DNA from 2 places in the Vallitalea okinawensis genome. Region 1 is predicted to be linked to the other one. Evidence: riboswitches for the same ligand, from Rfam matches in the RefSeq annotation. Region 1 holds a riboswitch; the other holds the start of a gene.
The links. A riboswitch is a leader RNA that binds a small molecule or an ion and turns the genes downstream of it on or off. The one in region 1 is predicted to bind cobalamin.
Positions count from the first base shown of each region.

Region 2: linked by a shared signal. The riboswitch ahead of cobT (nicotinate-nucleotide--dimethylbenzimidazole phosphoribosyltransferase) and the one ahead of C1Y58_RS05595 (precorrin-8X methylmutase) in region 1 are both predicted to bind cobalamin.

Region 1 is NZ_PQDH01000002.1:82,053-92,059, forward strand. It holds gene C1Y58_RS05560 (cobalt-precorrin-6A reductase) at 1-746, opposite strand, end outside; gene cobJ (precorrin-3B C(17)-methyltransferase) at 743-1,477, opposite strand; gene C1Y58_RS05570 (cobalt-precorrin 5A hydrolase) at 1,719-2,756, opposite strand; gene cobM (precorrin-4 C(11)-methyltransferase) at 2,753-3,508, opposite strand; gene cbiT (precorrin-6Y C5,15-methyltransferase (decarboxylating) subunit CbiT) at 3,514-4,035, opposite strand; gene cbiE (precorrin-6y C5,15-methyltransferase (decarboxylating) subunit CbiE) at 4,085-4,708, opposite strand; gene cbiD (cobalt-precorrin-5B (C(1))-methyltransferase CbiD) at 4,701-5,846, opposite strand; gene C1Y58_RS05595 (precorrin-8X methylmutase) at 5,847-6,485, opposite strand; cobalamin riboswitch at 6,609-6,797, opposite strand; cobalamin riboswitch at 7,030-7,206, shown strand; gene C1Y58_RS05600 (energy-coupling factor ABC transporter permease) at 7,301-8,059, shown strand; gene C1Y58_RS05605 (energy-coupling factor ABC transporter substrate-binding protein) at 8,061-8,336, shown strand; gene cbiQ (cobalt ECF transporter T component CbiQ) at 8,333-9,061, shown strand; gene C1Y58_RS05615 (energy-coupling factor ABC transporter ATP-binding protein) at 9,110-9,934, shown strand; gene C1Y58_RS05620 (sirohydrochlorin cobaltochelatase) at 10,005-10,007, shown strand, end outside.
Region 2 is NZ_PQDH01000015.1:56,500-66,506, forward strand. It holds gene C1Y58_RS23845 (GNAT family N-acetyltransferase) at 1-271, shown strand, start outside; gene lysA (diaminopimelate decarboxylase) at 377-1,627, opposite strand; gene C1Y58_RS23855 (TrmB family transcriptional regulator) at 1,659-2,342, opposite strand; gene C1Y58_RS23860 (putative manganese-dependent inorganic diphosphatase) at 2,596-4,224, shown strand; gene C1Y58_RS23865 (replication-associated recombination protein A) at 4,399-5,736, shown strand; gene C1Y58_RS23870 (secondary thiamine-phosphate synthase enzyme YjbQ) at 5,753-6,151, shown strand; cobalamin riboswitch at 6,240-6,418, shown strand; gene cobT (nicotinate-nucleotide--dimethylbenzimidazole phosphoribosyltransferase) at 6,671-7,738, shown strand; gene cobS (adenosylcobinamide-GDP ribazoletransferase) at 7,799-8,539, shown strand; gene cobC (alpha-ribazole phosphatase) at 8,570-9,160, shown strand; gene C1Y58_RS23890 (pyridoxal phosphate-dependent aminotransferase) at 9,246-10,007, shown strand, end outside.

The DNA.
Region 1 (10,007 bases):
TGTAAGTATTTAAGAAGCTCATAGATCTCATTAAATACTTTGGGATACTTAATAGCTGGTCGCTCTACGAGTATCGTCTTAACACCACACGCCTGCGCTGCTTCAATTTTCTCCTTTGCTCCACCAATCTCTCCACTGTCCTTAGTAATAATTGTTTTAATATTAAACTGTTTATACAATGCCATATTGAGCTCCTTAGAAAAAGGACCTTGCATTGCAATTATCTGTCCTAACTTAATTCCTAAGTCTAAACACTCTTTAATGACTTCTGGTTGTGGCAATATTCTAACAAACAACCTATCCAACGGTATGCTCATGACTAATTTCTCTAACCTTCTACTTCCAATAGTTGATAAAACATTACCTTGTTCAAGTGAGGCAACTTTTGCGGCTTCCAAATAATCTTGAACTGCCACAATTTTATCCATTGAAAGTTCTTGAAGAATTGAAGGTCTTTCGTAACGAAGATAGAGAATGTTCAGCTCCTTTGCTACATTTAAAGCTAAATGACTTATTGCTTCGGCATAAGGATGGGTCGCATCAACAATCACCGAAATCTCGTACTGTTGAACTACACTGTGTAATGCTCCCTCATCTAACTTTCCACAAAGAACTTCCAAGCCATTTTCTCTTAATAACTGACTCCCATAGTTGCTTGTAGCTGTTGCAATAACCTTTAAATGACTATTCTTTAGTTCTGTGCCTATTGCCCTTGCATCAGAGGTTCCTGCTAATAAGAGAATCATATATGATAACCTCGAGGTGTAATGAATAAATTGTTAGAGATAAAAGAGCAACTATTACCGATTATAACAATACTATTCATGTCCACCCATTCATCATTGAAATCTTTCAAGGTTGATAAAAACAACTCTTCCTTCTCTCTTCCTGCATGCTTGACAATTCCTACTGGCGTATTAAGTTGTTTATGCTTTGCTATGATGTCACGAGCTCTTTTCAATAGATGAGGTCGTCCGTTACTTCTTGGATTATAAAGTGCTATTACAAAATCTCCAGCTGCTGCATGTTCTAACCTCTTTTCAATGGTTTCCCATGGGGTCAGTAAGTTACTTAGACTAATGATTGCAGTATCATGCATTAACGGTGCCCCCAAAGCTGCAGCACCTAAATTCATAGCAGTGATTCCTGGAATTACTTCCACATCAACATCCGGGAATTTTTCTGCTTTTAATTGAAGGATGGGACCAGCCATACCATAAACACCAGCATCACCACTACTGATCATAGCAACCTTTTTACCTTCTCGGGCACATTCCAACGCCTTAGTGCATCGTTCAATTTCCTTTTTCATACCTGTACTGAAAATCTCTTGATCCTCTATCAAATCTTCTATATATTGGATGTAACGTTTATAACCAACGATCATGTCACATGTCTGTATGACTTCAATAGCTTTCAAAGTCAACGACTTCCTATCCCCAGAACCAATCCCCACGATATAAAGTTTATTCTTCATGTTAGACCTCCATATAAAGTGTCAAATTTCATTTGCTATGCTCACTCCTGACGTGTAAGACCCAATGTCTTTCCAATAGTTGTATGAATAACTCTATTTAATTGATACATTTCCCAATTCAATACCAAAAGCTTATTTGGGGGGCTATGGAGCAGTGAGCCATGGATGGTGAACCCAACTGTCTAAGACATGGACATCTTTTCAGTTGGCGTAATAGTACCCCATATAAGCTTGACTCAATTTAAATTTCTATTGAATACGCCCTCTCTTTAACCAACGCAAAAGTAATCCCATCATAACTCTCTTTACCTACAATAACCTCTGGCTCCGTTGCCCCTAGATAAGCTGCCGGTTCACATACAGCCCCTACCCCAAGTACATTTTTAACAAAAGGTGATTCCTCGAATAAATGAATTACCCTAGAGATTTCATCTACACCATAAGTTATGAAAGGAATATTATACTCCCTAGTTAATTCAATAATTCCTTGTTCATCTGCTTTGAGATCAATACTGACCACCTTAGTAATAGAAGACATACTTAAACCCTTTTGTCCAAGAAAGTCTTTTAGTGCTGTATCAATTTTAGCTTTTTCTACACCACGTCTACACCCTATTCCTAATATAAGGCTAGGTGGTCGTAATATTAAGGCTTCCTCATCAATATTGAATACACGTTCTGAAATGATAACCTTACTTTCAAAAGCCTTTAAGTCATCAATATGCTCAACAAGTTTAATGGAATTAGGAAGCTGGGTAGGAAGATCAACAGAACTGTATAACCCCACTTTTTTATTTTCCAATAAACCAGAAGAGATTTCCTTCAAGTAATGGAAATTCTCAATTTTGCACTTATTTTGTTTAGCAATAACGTCAAAAGAAAGGACTCCTTGAACATCAGTTGCAGTTGTTATCACTGGCTGTGCATCAATTAAGTCAGATACCTTTATAGCCCAGTCATTGGCTCCGCCCAAATGTCCAGAGAGTAATGGAATAACAAAGTTACCACCTTGATCAAGTACTAGTACTGCAGGATCAACAGCTTTATTCTCCAGTAACCCATCTATAGATCTAACGACTATTCCTGTCGCCATGATCATGATGAACACATGATAATCCTTCCAATTTTCAGTTAAACTCTGCTTTAAGCTACCAACTATAGGATGGTACTTTTCATTAGCATGCCTTTCTGAAACAAATAGATAGCAATCTTCTAACTGGTCTATTATTTTTTCAGCTAATTTTATTCCTGGTTGAGTCAATGCATAAATTGCTATCATCCTTCACTTTTCCTGTACTCATGGGTAAAGTTTTTATCATAAAGCTTTGAAAGCTCGTAATCATCTCCTAAAAAATCACCAACTAAAATTTGAGCTGTCTTAGTAATATTGGCTACCTTTACTTTCTCAGAGATAGTGCTGAGATTCCCTAAAACGATTATTTCATCTGGCCAACTGGCTCGTTGGACAACAGCAACAGGTGTATGCACTGGATAATGAGTCTTTAGATCCTCAACTACTTCATCGATCATACCCACACTTAGAAAAATAGCCATTGAAGCTTGATGAGCAGCTAAAAGTTTAAGATCTTCTTTCTCTGGTACAGGAGTCCTACCAGCTTTGCGGGTCAATATAACTGTTTGTGATACTCCAGGCAAAGTGAATTCTTTATCAAGAGAGGCTGCTGCTGCAACAAAAGAGCTCACTCCTGGTATCACTTCGTAGTTTATATTTTCATCTTTTAATCGATCCATCTGTTCACGGATAGCGCCATAGATACTAGGGTCTCCTGTATGTACTCTAGCAATTATTTTATCCTTTTCTTTCTCCTTTACCATCACGTCAATAACCTCATCCAAGTGCATGCCTGCACTGTTATAAACAATACTATCTGCTTTTCGCCATTGCAAAACTTCTTTATTGACAAGAGATCCTGCATATATGAGAATGTCTGCACTTTCAATAATACTCTTTCCTTTTAACGTCATGTATTCTGGTTCGCCAGGTCCTGCACCTATAAAGTAAACTTTCATTTTTTTCACTCCTTATCAGCCCAAATAATATGAACGGGGTTAAGTGGTGAATAATAATGTCCCGTCCCCAGTCGTTTTAATCTCTTTATATCAACGGAAATACTGCTTGGGTTAAACCCTTTGTCATTTAATACTTTCATAGCGTCTTGATAAGTTTCTAATAGTATAGCATTGATTACTATCCTTCCACCCGGCTTCAATACTTGAGACGCCCAAGATAATATAGCTGCTAATTCTTTTCCGGCACCGCCGATAAAAATTCGATCTACATCATAAATCTGACGAATAATCTCTTCAGCTTGCCCTTTTATAACTTCTATATTACTACACCCAAATTTTTTACAATTTTCATGGATAAGCTTTATAGCTTCATCCTTTTTTTCAATAGCAAGGACTTTTCCAGAAGGCAAGTAACGACTAGCTTGGACAGAAACAGAACCCGTTCCTGCTCCAATATCAACTAAGGTAAGTTCATCCTTTAATTTTAATTTCGCTATTGATAATTCGCGTATTTCTTCTTTTGTCATCGGAACCTCACCACGAATGAAATCACGATCTTCTATATTTAAATAATTATTATTCATCATAAATCACCATCACATTCAAAGGGCTAAAAGACTTGTCAATCCATTCTTCTAATACTACTTTTGTAATACATTCATCATCATAAGACAAATTTTCCCCCACTAAAATACGTTTATGTTTTATAGAGGCATTTTGTAAGCGCTTTACAATAGCATTGGGATGATTAATAGCGTCAGTAAATAAAGCTACTTTTTCATGGGCACCTACTATTTCTTCTAATTTTAATAATTCTCTACCATGTAAACTCGTTATATAGCTTTCGTGCCATGGAATAATCCCCTTTGCAAAGAGATATTGAACAGCAGATATCCCTGGATAAACTTCTAAAATATTCGAAGGAAAATAGTTCATTAGTGTCTGAGTAAAACTATATAGCCCGGGGTCTCCAGATACAAGAATTGTAATTTTTTTATCGGCATATTCATTTTTGATGGTTTCTACAATACCTTGGATATCTTTTGTTATAGGAACTTTGATTCCGGTAAATGTTTTAAATAGCTCTAGATGCCTAAGACCACCTATCAACATATCTGCATCTCCTACTAGTCGATGTACAAGAGGCAAAATATAATCTGGATGACCAGGTCCCATTCCACAAACATTAATCTTATTCATTTTTCATCTCCTTTATCATTTGCTCGGCACTTTTATCCCGGTATAGTTCACCAGTGCTTCTTGAAAAAATAACCGTCCCTACATTTACTTCTTCATGACAATAAGAGGTTGCTCTACTTGTGACCCCTTCAGCTATTTTTTTATAGAGATTTTGTATCTCATTAAATTCCTGTTTGACTAAGATCTCAATTGCCGCAACTGTTGTTGATGCTTCAAGCAACTCCTGTAATAGTTGCTGATCTCCACCTAATAAAGCAACATACGCAATCATTAACTCGATACGACAATCCGCTTGTCTACTATGAGTCTGAAAGATGCCACCAGAAACTTTTATGAATTTACCTAAGTCTCCAACCATCAAAACTTCTTTAACTTTTAATCTCTCACATTGTTCCAGCATATAACCAACAAAATTACTCATCTTTATGATAGGCCATCTATTCATACCTAAAATATCTTGGCAGAAATCATAACCATAGTTACCTGGTACTAAAATCACTTTTGAATGACCGTTTTTCACATACATTTCTAGTTCAATACGCAAGGATTCTTTATAGGCATCCTCTGACATAGGTTTTACTATGCCAGTTGTTCCTAGGACAGAAATGCCACCGATAATACCTAACTTTGAATTCAAAGTCTTCTTAGCTAACCTTTCACCCTCAGGCGCATAGATGGTGACAATAATTCCCTCTCCTTCTGGTAGTAGCTTTTTACATGCGTCTTTGATCATCTGATATGGTACTGGGTTAATAGCATGCTTCCCTAATTCAACAGGTAACCCTTTCTTGGTGACCATACCAATACCTTGACCACCTTTAATAATAATTTCTTGACTATCATTTCTCTCTACCTTGGCATAGATTTCAATACCATTGGTGATGTCTGGATCATCACCTGCATCTTTCACAACACAACAGCTTACATAGTCCTTCCCCATTTTTATATTACTTATTGGGATGACAAGCTTCTTACCGATTGGCAAATCAACACGACAGTATTCTAATCGACTTTTTGAGAGCAACATTTCCAAGGCAGCTTTTGCTGCAGCTGTGGCACAGGTACCTGTAGTAATCCCGTTTCTTAATTTCTTACCACCTACATAGGTATATCCTAATAATTGCTCCAGTCCATCCATCTACCGCTCACCAATCATGTATAGTATTGCATTGACAATTGCAGCTGCTACATTACTGCCACCCTTACGGCTAAGTGTAGTAATGTGGGGTACTTCATGTCTTGCCAATAGCTCTTTAGACTCTTTAGCTCCAACAAATCCCACAGGTACGCCTACTATCCCTTGTGGAAATGCTTTCTTTTGCTCTGTTAATTCTAAAAGACGTACAAGAGCAGTTGGTGCATTACCAAATACAAACAGGGCTTCGTCAAAGGTATTAACTGCTTTATCTATAGCTTTTACAGATCGTGTCATCCCAGTCTCTCTTGCCACTTTACGGACATCTTCATCCCCTACAAAACAATGGATTTCACATCCAAATTGGCTTAAAGTTCTTTTATTAATCCCTGCTTTAACCATATTAGTATCCGTAATAATAGGCAATCCTTTTTTGATAGCCTCACTAAAAGCCTGGATAAAATCATGATTCATTCGAATAAAATTCTCATAGTCAAAATCAGCAGTAGTATGTATAACCCTTTTAACAATCTGTAATTCTTGTTTCGTAAATGATTCAGGCGATTTCATTTCAGCTTCAATTATAGACATGCTGTTGTTTTCAATGTTCATCGGGCGTTTATAAAAGTCTTGGTAGTTCATTTTCCTTCCTCCTAAGTCTGGTTATTTTTAAAAATAAAAAAACTGGTCAATGACCAGTTATGTATATGAATGGATTATAGAAAATCTTTTCAATTCATAGACCTAACTTCCCACCGAAGTATTGCTAACAGTTAGGATAAGGCAGGTCTCCTGGCTTCGATTCAACTTACTCCCAACCTTCCCAAAACAAAAGCTTCAGTGGTATTTGGTTTCATCCTCGTTACAGTAGCGGGGGCTGCGTCGGTTTCTCACCGATCTTCCCTTTTCATCCATCTTCTCTTTTGATGTTATCCATTAGCATTTCATCAAATGATTAGAAGATTAGAACCCGATCCTTTTATTCAGTTACTTATAATTATAATTCGTTACAAGTAAAAGTCAATGCTTTTTTTGATACTCCTCTTTCTTTCAGTCTTTAAGAGGTTTTTTTAGAATACTTTACTGATAGTTAACTGTCCTATGGCACTTAATAGAATGAATAACCTGTCGAAAATATCTCGTTGACAAAACTTCTTTCGGTATGCTAAATTGAAGAAGTACAATTGAATGTTAAGAAATAATAAGTTAAAGGAAGTTCGGTGTAAATCCAACGCAGCCACCGCTACTGTGATAACTACCTATGTACATTGCCACTGATTAATAAGTTTCTTACTTATATTGGGAAGGCGTCCATAGGGTTTGATGTTTAAGCCAGGAGACTTACTTATTGTTTATAACATTCCATATTTCGGATGGGAATTATGGAATATTCTTTCACCCCCATCCTTAAAGTAACACAGAAAATATTCTGTCTTTTAAGGAGGTTGATCATTATGATCAAGAAAAATTTAAGTTTCTATTTACTATTATCACTGTTTTTTCTATTGGCTCTGTTTACACCTGAGCGTATCTATGCTATGCATATCATGGAAGGCTATTTACCTCCAGGTTGGTGCATTTTTTGGTCCCTTGTATCTCTACCATTCTTTATTTTAGGTATTTTAAAAATCAAACAATTGATTGCAGACCATCAAGAAAACTTGATGCTAATCGGTGTTGGTGGTGCATTCTCCTTTGTCCTATCTGCTCTCAAGTTGCCTTCCTTGACAGGAAGTACCTCCCATGCAACAGGTATTGGTTTAGGTGCTATTCTTTTTGGTCCATTTGTTATGACCGTTGTTGGTTCCATCGTACTTCTTTTTCAAGCCTTATTATTAGCTCATGGCGGTATTACTACTTTAGGCGCCAATGTCTTTTCAATGGCAGTTGTGGGATCCTTGGTAGCTTACGGTATTTACGCAGGGTGCAAGAAACTAAATATATCATTGAAAATATCAGTGTTTTTAGCTGCCTCACTTGGAGACTTAGCAACCTATATGGTTACATCAGGGCAACTTGCACTTGCTTTTCCTGATGCTAATAGTGGCTTCATTGGTGCATTCACTAAATTTATGTCCATTTTTGCTATAACTCAAATTCCTCTAGCAATTGCAGAGGGTATATTAACTGTACTGATTATAGATATACTCTATAAATACAATAAGGAAAACTTACATATCTTTCAAAAGTCAAACATAAGAAAGGGTGTGAACTAAAATGAAGAAAAACATTTTCCTCCTACTTATTGTTTTACTATTGGTCATCGTACCTTTTTATATACAAGAAAATGCGGAGTTCGCTGGTGCTGATTCCCAAGCTGAAGAAGCTATCATAGAAATGAATCCTAACTACACACCTTGGTTTGAGTCAATTTATGAACCTGCAAGCGGGGAAATCGAAACTTTACTATTTTCTCTTCAAGCGGCACTTGGAGCTGCTTTCATAGGCTATTATATTGGATATAAAAAAGGTAAGTCAGGTAATACAAGATGATCATCGATAACATTGCACAGGAGAGCCCTTTAAAAGGGCTTCATCCTGTCGAAAAAATCATTGGCTGCATACTAACATTAACTACATTACTCGTACTTAAAGAGATAAGATCACATCTTTTAGCAATTGTTCTTTTGAATATGTTTTTACTTTTTATAGCAAAAATTAACTGGAAAACACTAAGCCTTATGCTACTTGCTTTTTTGCCATTTCTTTTGTTTGGTGCTTTATCCATTGCTTTAACACTATCCGTTGATTCTGGCATAACGGTAAACATAACATCAGCGAGTTTAAACCAAGGCATATTCATTTTTTTTAGAAGTTTCTCCTGTCTCTTATGTATGTATTCTCTCGTATTGACGACACCTATTCAGCAAGTCATTTGGGGATTAAGGAAGTTAAAATGTCCAACAATAATATGTGAAATGATGTTAATTATTTATAAGTATATCTTTATTCTTGCTGAAACTTCAAAAAAAATATACCTTTCTCAACATGCAAGACTTGGTTACAAAGGTTATAAACAAAGTTTACGTTCCTTTGCTGCATTACTTTCGGCTTTATTCATAAAGTCTCTTGATTACGGTAGAAAATTATTTACTTCATTAGAATCAAGAGGCTATGTTGGTACTTTGCACACAGTTGCTACGTACCCTCCTGTTAAAATCAGTCATTTACTAAGCATCTTAATCATCAATTTAATCATTTTATTCTTTGGCTATTAATGGTAAGCCACTATTATTAAGGATACTTGTTTAGAAAGAAGGTCATTTATGTGTCAATCACTTTACCAGATACAGTCACTTGACTATCGTTATTCCAATGGAACAATGGCTTTAAGAAACATCAATGTAACAATTCATAAAAATCAGCGTGTTGCCTTAGTTGGCAGTAATGGAGCAGGTAAGTCTACCTTCATACAGCATTTAAATGGTCTTCTGAAACCGACAAAAGGAAGGATTTATTTTGAAGGTAACCCCATAGATTATCATAGAAAAAACCTCAATCAAATTCGTCAAAAAGTAGGTATCGTACTACAGGATCCAGATGCCCACCTTTTTTCACCTGACGTATTAGATGAGTTAATATTCGGTCCCATCAATTTTGGTATGGAAAAAGATGAAGCAATAAAAAATGCTTATCAAATTATGGATAATCTAGGTTTAAAACATTTAATTGAGCAACCTACACATCATTTAAGTTATGGACAGAAGAAACAAGTGAGCATTGCATCAATCTTGGTAAGTAAGCCAGATGTCATTATATTAGATGAACCAATGGCTGGGCTTGACCCATATAATCGTCAGTTAGTCATGAGATCTTTAGATCATTTATATCAACAAGGTATTACGATCGTATTATCAACCCATGATGTCAACTTAGCTTATGAATGGGCAGAAGAAGTCATCGCTTTTTCTAATGGACATTGTATTGGTCAGGGAGACCCTATTACTATCTTCTCTAATGAGATACTATTAAAAGAGGCGCACTTAGCCTGTCCTATGGTTCTTGACCTTTATAATAATCTTCCAGATAAGCTTAAAAAACAAATTCCAAGAAATCATGAGCAACTAAAATTACTTCTGCAAAATGCTTAATGAGATGTAATATTCTTAGATACGGGATTAAAATATATTTTATTATTGTGAACTGAAAGGATTTGAATCAATG
Region 2 (10,007 bases), on a different contig from region 1:
ATGCTTAACGTTAGCTACCTATAAAGGGATTCCAGCTACTGTTTGCATGACAATTACTGATGGTGATATAGGAACAATAGAATTTGTTGCAACTTTGAAAGAATATAGAAAAAAGGGATTGGGTACAACTATTCTCAAAGCAGCTCTTAAAGATTTAGAAGAAAAGGGGATAAAATCAGCCACGTTGAGAGCTGCACCAGATGGAATCTCTCTATATAAAAAACTTGGATTCATAGAGTATTGTAAACGTATAATGGTAAGTGTTAAATAATGAAAGGATGCATTAGCATTTTTATAGAGATTAGAATTGGATTTGAGTTACATCAGTTAAAAAGCCCTCAGTACTTTAACTTAATGAGGGCTTTCAGTATATAGATTAAAATCCTCGCAATAGATCTTCAAGGGTATCTCTTTTTCTTATAAGTCTTGGATTACCTTCTAGGTCAATAAGAACCTCTGCAGGGCGTAATCGATTATTGTAATTAGAACTCATACAGTAACCGTAGGCACCAGCATCTAAAACACCGATGATGTCACCTTCCAAGATTTCTGGAAGCTTTCTTTGATTAGCGATGATGTCGCCGCTCTCACAAATGTTACCTACAATATTAACAACCTCTTCTTTACCAGATGCAGCTCCTTCTTCACGATAGATTTCAACATCATGATGTGAATCGTACATAACAGGGCGTTTCAGTACATTGAAGCCAAGATCTGTACCAACATACTTCATACCATAATTGTGTTTAACTGCATGAGCAGTACCGAGAAGAACACCACACTCAGCAGAAATGTAACGACCAGGTTCAACTTTAACAGTAATATCTTTACCGTATCGTTTCATCCAATCTTTGATCACTTCTTCTAAACGTGTACCAAGTTCATTAAGGTCTAAACGTCTCTCGCCGTATTGCTTACGGTAAGGTATACCAAATCCGCCACCAAAGTCCACAAACTCAAGATCAGCGAAGTTTTCTGCAATAGCTAAGACGCTTTTGATACCTTCAATGTATTTATAACTGTCCATAAATAAAGAGCCGATATGTTGGTTAATACCAATAAGTTTAAGATCATATTCTTCTAAAACTGCTTTTACATTGGGGATAAGCGCTGGATCTACACCGAATTTTGTCTTTTTACCACCGGTTACAACTTTTTCATGATGACCAGCACCTACACCTGGATTAAAACGGATACATACTTTACCTCCAGGATTAGTTTTACCGTATAGCTCTAGCTGTGATAGAGAATCCACACTAACAGTAATGTTTCGATCAATGGCATATTGCATTTCTTCAGCAGATACGTTATTGCTTATGTAAAGTATCTGATCAGGTGTAAAGCCAGCTTCTAATTCAACGAAGATTTCGCCAGGTGACATGGCATCAGCATTTAAACCTTCATCTCGAGCAACTTTTAATAGATGTAAATTACCGTTAGCTTTAACAGAGTAGTTAACAGTAAACTTATCATAGTTGATCAGGGATTTTAGCTCTTTACATCTTTCACGAAGAATGGCTTCATTATAGACATATAGAGGACTGCCGAATTCCTTAACTAGTTCAATCGGGGTTGTATTACCATAAAATTGGTTAGTATTTGTTACTTCATTAAAAGCGTATTGCATATGAGTTTACCTCCTTAAAATTTACCTTTGTTTAATCTTGCATGGTAATCAATTCTATTTCATTTATAAAAGCTTCACGTATGATATTGACTAGAGTACTATTTTTTGAATAAAGTGCTTCAAAGGAAGATATTAGTTTACCGGAAATGACTTCCTTTGTATCCACAATCATTTTGAAATTATCTTGGATCATATTTTTTGCCATATAGGTTGTTGAACTATAAGGAAAATCTTCATTTGTTATGATGACAACCTTTAAACCCCTCTCTTTAGCTCCCATTAATTCATCTGCAAATAAGTTAAGCTCTTCATGATCTGCAGAAATATAAATCCGCATTTCTGCTAAGTTAATCATGTTGATGATTTTATCATGAATATTCTTTTTACCTAATACAGTGATGTAAGGTTCATGGCAGATCGGGGAAAAGTCCAAGTGCTCATCAAGGTAGTTAATGGTTTTATCAAAATCTCTTTTAATATTACTTAATAACTCCTCTTTAGGAGTGGCGATATATTTAGTTTTTGAATGTTCAACAATCAAAGCACCACCTTTTTCTACGAGCGTAGATAGAGATGCGTAAGCGTTAGAGCGACTAATACCTGTCACTTTAGCCACTTCATAGCCGCTAAGTTCACCGTTTTGACACAAGGTTATGTAAATAATAGCCTCTTGCTTTGTGAAACCAATATTTTTTAATCCATGAATTAAGTCCATTTTATTACCTCTCAAATATAGTGGTTCTATTTAGAACTACTATATACTAAAATAATATATTTGTCAATGCTTAATGAGAAAGATTTTCAAATACTGCTATTAATAATATGATATAATAAGATTTAAGAAGATTACATATAGAAGGAATCAAAAACTACTTTACATATTTGAGTTTTTGGATATAATATGTATACAAGATGATTACCTTATCCAAAAGATCTATAGGATGGGGGTATAAAAAGGGGTAAAGGGAATGAAAAAACCATTATATGTTTTTGGCCATCAAAATCCAGACACGGATTCCATCTGCTCATCTATTGCCTATGCTAATTTAAAGAGGCAAATGGGTTATGATGAGGTTGTTGCGGCCAGATTAGGGGATGTTAATAAGGAAACAAAATTTGCACTTAATTATTTTAGGGTTGATGATCCCGTCTTAATTGAAACATTAAATCCACAAGTTAATGATCTCAATTTAGTGAATATACAAAGTTTAAAAGAAGACGATACCTTAAAAAAAGCTCTCAGTCTTATTATTTCACAGAAGGGTCATATTATACCTATCGTTGATGAGGATAATAAATTCACAGGCATTATCTCCATATCCGATATTGCACCTGCATATATGGGGTTAGCTGGAAAATCTTTATTAAATATTACAGAAACACCTTTTAAGAATATCAGAAATGTATTGGATGCTACGATTATAGTAGGTGATATTGAGGGTAAAGAAGTTGAAGGTAATGTCTATACAAGTGCGGAGCTACTGACAGATTTAGCTATTTCATCAAACGATGTTGTCATCTATACATTAGATGATGGTTTAGAGAAAAAAGTATATCAATCTGGAGCAGGTCTAATTATTGTAGCTGAAAGTTTGCACCAGCATCAAGCCATTAATATACCGGAGGATTATAATGGAGTTGTATTATCCGTTCAATATAGTATTTTTGAAATAATAAAACTCATGTCACAAGCCATACCTGTGAAAACCATGGTTAACACCAATATGTTAGAGTATTTTGATATGGATGATTATATTGATGAAGTTAAGGATAATATGTTGTCATCCAAACACCGCCGTTTTCCGGTGATTGATAAAGAGGGTTATGTTAAAGGAATTATCTCAAAGAGTAGTTTGCTTAAGATAAACCGTAAGAAAGTTATTCTTGTGGATCATAATGAAAAGGGGCAATCTGCTAAAGGGATAGAGGAAGCAGAGATCATTGAAATCATTGATCATCACCGTGTAGCGGATATTCATACCATGGCGCCTCTTTATTTCAGAGCGGAACCCCTAGGTTGTACAAGTACTATTATTGCAAAGATACATGAAGAAAGAGAGATACCATTTGATAAAAAACATGCTGGTATTATGTTAAGCGCCATTCTATCGGATACCTTATTATTTCATTCACCTACTTGCACAAATGAAGATAAACGTATTGCTCATAAGTTAGCGAACATTGCAGATGTGGATCTTCATAAGTATGGCATGGAGATGATTACTGCCGGCACCACTCTAGAGGGAGAATCTGCTGAAAGCTTAATCTTTAGGGATATGAAGAAGTTCTCACTTGGTAAATACAAAGTTGCCATTTCACAAATCAATACAACTGACTTTGAAGGTTTTAATTATGTCAAATCAGAAGTTGTAGATGAAATGGAGGACTTTGCTAAGAAAGACAAGGTTGACCTGGTTCTTATGATGGTAACCAATATTATTAGTGAAGGAACAGAACTTGTTGCAGTAGGGTCTGAAAGATGGATTGTTGAGAATGCCTTTGAGTTCCAAAGAAACGAAGTAAGTAAGTTCCTACCAAAGGTTTTTTCACGCAAAAAACAAGTTGTACCTGTCATTATGAATGCATCACGATTGTAGTGGAATATCAAACTTCATATAGAAATCTAAAGGGACTATCTCGGTGAGTAGTCCTTTTCTGCACTTCATTCAATTTCAGCTTAGATGAAACGAGTTGATGCCTTCAATAATAGACATACGGACATGTGTTTGGTATAATATGATTAAGTTATAGTCGGTTACGGAGGATGAGTCATGGATCTTTTTGAATATACAAGACAAAAGAGTTTAGAAAAGGAATCACCTTTAGCTGCAAGGATGCGACCTACTCAATTAGAAGAAGTAGTTGGGCAAGAGCATATTATTGGTGAAGGCACGTTATTGTACCGTGCTATTAAAGCTGATAAGTTAAGCTCCATTATATTTTATGGACCACCTGGAACAGGCAAGACCACATTAGCTAAGGTTATTGCCCATACTACAAAAGCGGATTTTAGACAATTGAATGCTACTATAGCTGGGAAGAAAGATATTAATAAAGTTATAGACGATGCCAAGACCACAATGGGTATGACAGGAAGAAAGACTATTTTATTTATAGACGAGATTCACCGTTTTAATAAAGCACAGCAGGATGCATTATTACCTTCTGTTGAAGATGGAACGATTATACTCATTGGTGCTACTACTGAGAATCCTTATTTTGAAGTGAATAGCGCACTACTATCAAGATCTAGGCTTTTTAGTTTGGAACCTTTAAATGATGTAGATATCAAAGCATTAGTGGAACGAGCTTTAAAGGATACGGAAAAGGGGTTAGGGAGTTTTAATGCTTCTATTACCCATGAAGCATTGGATTTCATTGCCAACGTTGCAGATGGTGATGCAAGGGCAGCATTGAATGCCATTGAATTAGGTGTTCTGACGACAGATAAAGATGAAGAAGGAAAAATTCTTATAACCTTAGAGATTGCGGAAGAGTGTATTCAGAAAAGAGCGGTACGTTATGATAAAGATGGTGATAACCATTACGATACGATCTCAGCGTTCATTAAGAGCATGCGAGGGTCTGACCCAGATGCAGCTATTTACTATCTAGCAAGGATGCTTTATGCTGGAGAAGATATTAAATTTATTGCACGTCGAATTGTTATATGCGCATCAGAAGATGTTGGTAATGCTGATCCAAGAGCTTTGCAAGTAGCTGTATCAGCAGTTCAAGCCGTCGATTTTATAGGGATGCCAGAAGCAAGGATTATTTTGTCTCAAGCTGTTGCATATGTAGCCAGTGCTCCTAAAAGTAATGCATCTTATGTAGCCATTAAACGTGCCTACAAAGATGTTGAAGATATAAAAGTGGTTACATTACCTAAACATTTAAAAGATACCCACTATTCAGGATCAAGAAAACTTGGTCATGTAGGGTATAAGTATGCTCATGATTATCCGGATCATTATGTGGTACAACAATATTTACCTGATGAAGTAGTAGGACGGCATTATTATGAGCCAGCGGACCAAGGTTATGAAAAAACTATTGGTGAGCGTCAGCATACAAGAAAGCAACGCCATGAAATTGAGGAAGAATCCTAAATAGTGAGGTGGAAGAATGCTAAAAGAGCTAAGGGTAACAACTAATAAAGAGACTGAATTTGTGGACATAACAAGAGAGGTGGCTAGGGTTGTTAATGAGTCAGGAATCGAAGAAGGGCTTTGTCAAATTTTTATCCCCCATACTACAGCTGGTGTGACTATTAATGAAAACGCTGATCCAGATGTCCAAAGGGACATGCTATATGAACTTAATAAGGTTATTCCATTTAATGATGGCTATCATCATATGGAAGGTAACTCAGCAGCGCATATTAAATCAAGTATGATGGGCTTTAATCAAACAGTTATCATTCATCATAATAAACTCTTATTAGGTACTTGGCAAGGTATCTATTTCTGCGAGTTTGATGGACCTAGAAACAGAAAAGTTTATATTAAAATTTTAGAAGGCTAGTAAATTAATTTGAAATTGAATTAATCTCTATTGTCCTATTGAATATTAAATAGACTAGGTGTATAATGAATGTGTCATGAATATAATTGAATAAAATAATCGACAGGGTGCCCTTCTAAGGGATAAAAGGGAAAACGGTTAGATGCCGTTGCAGCCCCCGCTACTGTATTGGGAGACGAAATCCATATAACCATTGGCAACTGCTGAGAAGGTTGGAGAGTAGATAAAGCCCAGAGCCAGGAAACCTGCCATGTCGACTGAAACTTTCGCCTTCGGAGGGAGAGGTAGAGAGGATTAAATGTTAACACATAACCTAGTTATACTGGTTAAAAGATGCACACTCCCTTAGGAGTGTGTTTTTTAGTGTAAGAAAGTGTGACGTGTCACTTTCCTAACGATACAAACTTCCAAAGGAAGACGTAGCGTAGCTACTTTTGCTCTATAATAAACTTCAATGAGCTGGGCTCCCCTCCATGCTTTCGGCATTAACAAATTGAAGATAAAGAAAGAAGGATGTATATGCAAACATTGGAGAAGGTTTTAAAAGGAATTCAACCCTTAGACCAACAAGTGCTAAAGGATGCTGAAAGTCGTGTTGATTTTTTAGCTAAACCCATTGGTAGTCTTGGCAAACTTGAAAAACTAGCCATTCAAGTGGCTGGTATAACAGGAAGTATCCATAATCAATTGGATAAAAAGTGTACTGTAGTTATGGCAGCGGACAATGGCGTGTGGGATGAAGGTATTGCCATTACACCTCAGCATATAACAGCTGTTCAAACCATTAGCATGCTCAAAGGGATAGCTGGTATAAGTGTTTTATCTAAACAAGCAGGTGCAGATTTGAGAGTCGTTGATATCGGTATTAAATCAGATGTTAACTACCCTGGACTTGTCCAAAGAAAGATTAGAAAAGGTACACGTAATTTGGCTATAGAGCCTGCTATGACTCATGATGAGGTTGTTAGAGCCATCGAAGTAGGTATTCATATTGTCAAAGATTTAGTTGACGAAGGGTATAAGATATTAGGAACAGGTGAGATGGGGATTGGTAATACCACAACAAGTGCAGCTATTGTAATGGCTTTATCAGGATGTTCTGCTGACTTAGCAGTTGGAAAAGGAGCGGGATTGACTGATGAGGGGCTGATCAACAAAAAAAGTATTATTACAAAGGCATTAAATTACCATAGCATTAACCCTTCTGACCCTATTGATGCGCTAGCGAAGGTGGGAGGATTAGATATTGCTGGTTTAGTAGGATGTTTTCTAGGAGCAGCATATTATAAAATCCCTATTGTCATTGACGGCGTTATTTCAGCAGCAGCGGCCTATACTGCATTTAAGATATCACCCATATCTAAAAATTATATGATACCATCCCATAGTTCATTAGAGCCTGCATATGAACGAATCATGAAAGAAATGGGTATGGAGCCGATGTTACTAATGGATATGCGCTTAGGTGAAGGAACGGGATGTCCCCTTGCCTTTTCTATAATAGATTCAGCTATGGCCATGATGGACCATATGGGGACATTCAAGGACATTGAGTTAGATACAGATTATTTAATTGATATAAGGTAGTAAAAACACTTAGTTAGTCTTCTATATTAAAAGATAGAAAGAAGATGTGAGGAAGAAAAGATGAAACATTTTATATTGACACTCCAATTTTTAACCCGTATACCTATACCCATTACCATTGAAGTAAAGGAAGATTCTTTTGCTAGAGGTGTTGCTTATTATCCACTGGTTGGAGGTATAATTGGTCTGATTAATGTTTTGGTTTTTCATTTGTTTCAACAGGTAACAACAGATTATATTGCTATTGCTATGGTTTTATTGGCGAATACTATGGTGACGGGAGCTTTTCATCTAGATGGGCTTGCTGACACCTGTGATGGTATTTATTCCAGTCGTACGAAGGATAGAATGCTAGAAATTATGAAAGATAGTCGAGTGGGTACCAATGGTGTACTGGCAATTATCTTTGACTTAGGGCTAAGATTTATATGTTTATATGCTTTACTGGAAGTTGATATCCTATGGGCCTTATTATTAGCACCTATTGGAGCTAAGACTTGCGTAGCTCTACTACTGGGTATATCTAAGTATGCCAGAAAAGAAGGTTTAGCGTCCATGTATCTTAATCATATGACGAGATGGCCTGTTATCATTGCATTAATTCTAGGTGGAAGCATCTTTTTTATTTCATTAAAATGGAATGGCTTGGTCATCTTATGCATCATGTTAGTCTTGTCATACCTCTATAGAAACTATATCTATAAAAAGATTGATGGTATGACTGGAGATACCTTAGGAGCAGCAAATGAATTGCTAGAAATCCTTTGTTTCATTCTCATGATTGTAATTATAGCAAGGTAACCTTAAGTCAATATATCTGGTAGGTGAATTATGCTAAATATCTATTTTGTTAGACATGGTGAAAGTGAGCTCAATGAATCTGGTGTTTATTATGGTCACACAGATTGTAACTTGACTTTAAAAGGTATCCAACAAGCCGATGAAGTCAAAGGAAAACTAAATGATAAAGTCTTTTCAAAGACTTTCAGTAGTCCTTTGAAGAGAGCTTATGACACAGCTACAATAATCCTCGGTCATCAGAAAAAGAGTATAATAGATTCTAGGATTATGGAAATGAATTTTGGTCAGTGGGAAAACTTGAATTATAAAGCCATTGAAAAGGACTATCCTGAGCATTGGGTTCAATTTTGTAATGACTATGAAGCTACAGCCCCCCCTGGAGGAGAATGTCTCCTAAACGTTTATGATCGCATTAAGGATTTCATAGATGATTTAATGTCAGCAGAGGAAAAAGGTAATATTTTGATTGTATCACATCAAGGGTGTTTACGTCTCATGTTATCCTATTTGTTAGGAATGGAAGCTAAAGGGTTTTGGCATTTTGGTTTCAGGCAAGGGTGTTATAGCGAATTGCAAATAGATGAGGTTGGTCACTGTACTGTTATGAGTATTAATAAATAAGAAGCTGTATAATTAGTAAGTTGAATATACTTATTCATAAAATCTGATTAAGCACAGCTAATTACTATATAGAAGGAAGAAAAATATGTATGACCATGGTGCAAATATATATGCTTATAAAAAAAAGCTTTTAGATTATAGCTCAAATATTAATCCATTAGGTATTCCAGATTCATTTAAAGAAGCTCTTATACAGGGGATATATGAATTTGAAAGATATCCAGATTATCGTTATCATGAATTAAAGAAGGCTTTAAGTTCTTATTTAGAAGTTGATTCAAAGGATATACTAGTGGACAACGGTTCTGTTGAACTTATCCATAAGGTGATACAGTGTGGTTTTCATAAAGTGGTTACATTAGCACCCACTTTTTCGGAATATGAAAAAGCTGCTGTTAAGGCAGGGGTTCCCTTTGAGGTAATACCTTTAACCAAAGGAATAGAAGGAAATCATAGCTATTATGATCTTGATGACGAGAAACTTATAGAACGAGTAGAAAAAGAGACGTTGGTTATCATTTGTAATCCCAATAACCCAACGGGTAATTTACTATCTAAGGATAGGTTAGAGAATTTAATAGCTCATATTACAAAAAAAGGCGGATATTTGCTGGTTGATGAGGCTTTTATCGAATTATCACTAAACCCTCAAGCAACCCTTATGAAGAATTACAAGCAGTATAAGCGTTTAATTATTAGTCGTGCAGCAACAAAATACTTTGGATTACCAGGTATACGGCTAGGGTATATGATCACCAGTAATGAAAGGCTTTTAAATAAATTAGCTGCCGGGATTGGTCCGTGGCAAGTGAATACAGCAGCAGAGTTGGCAAAGGTTATTTTTAAA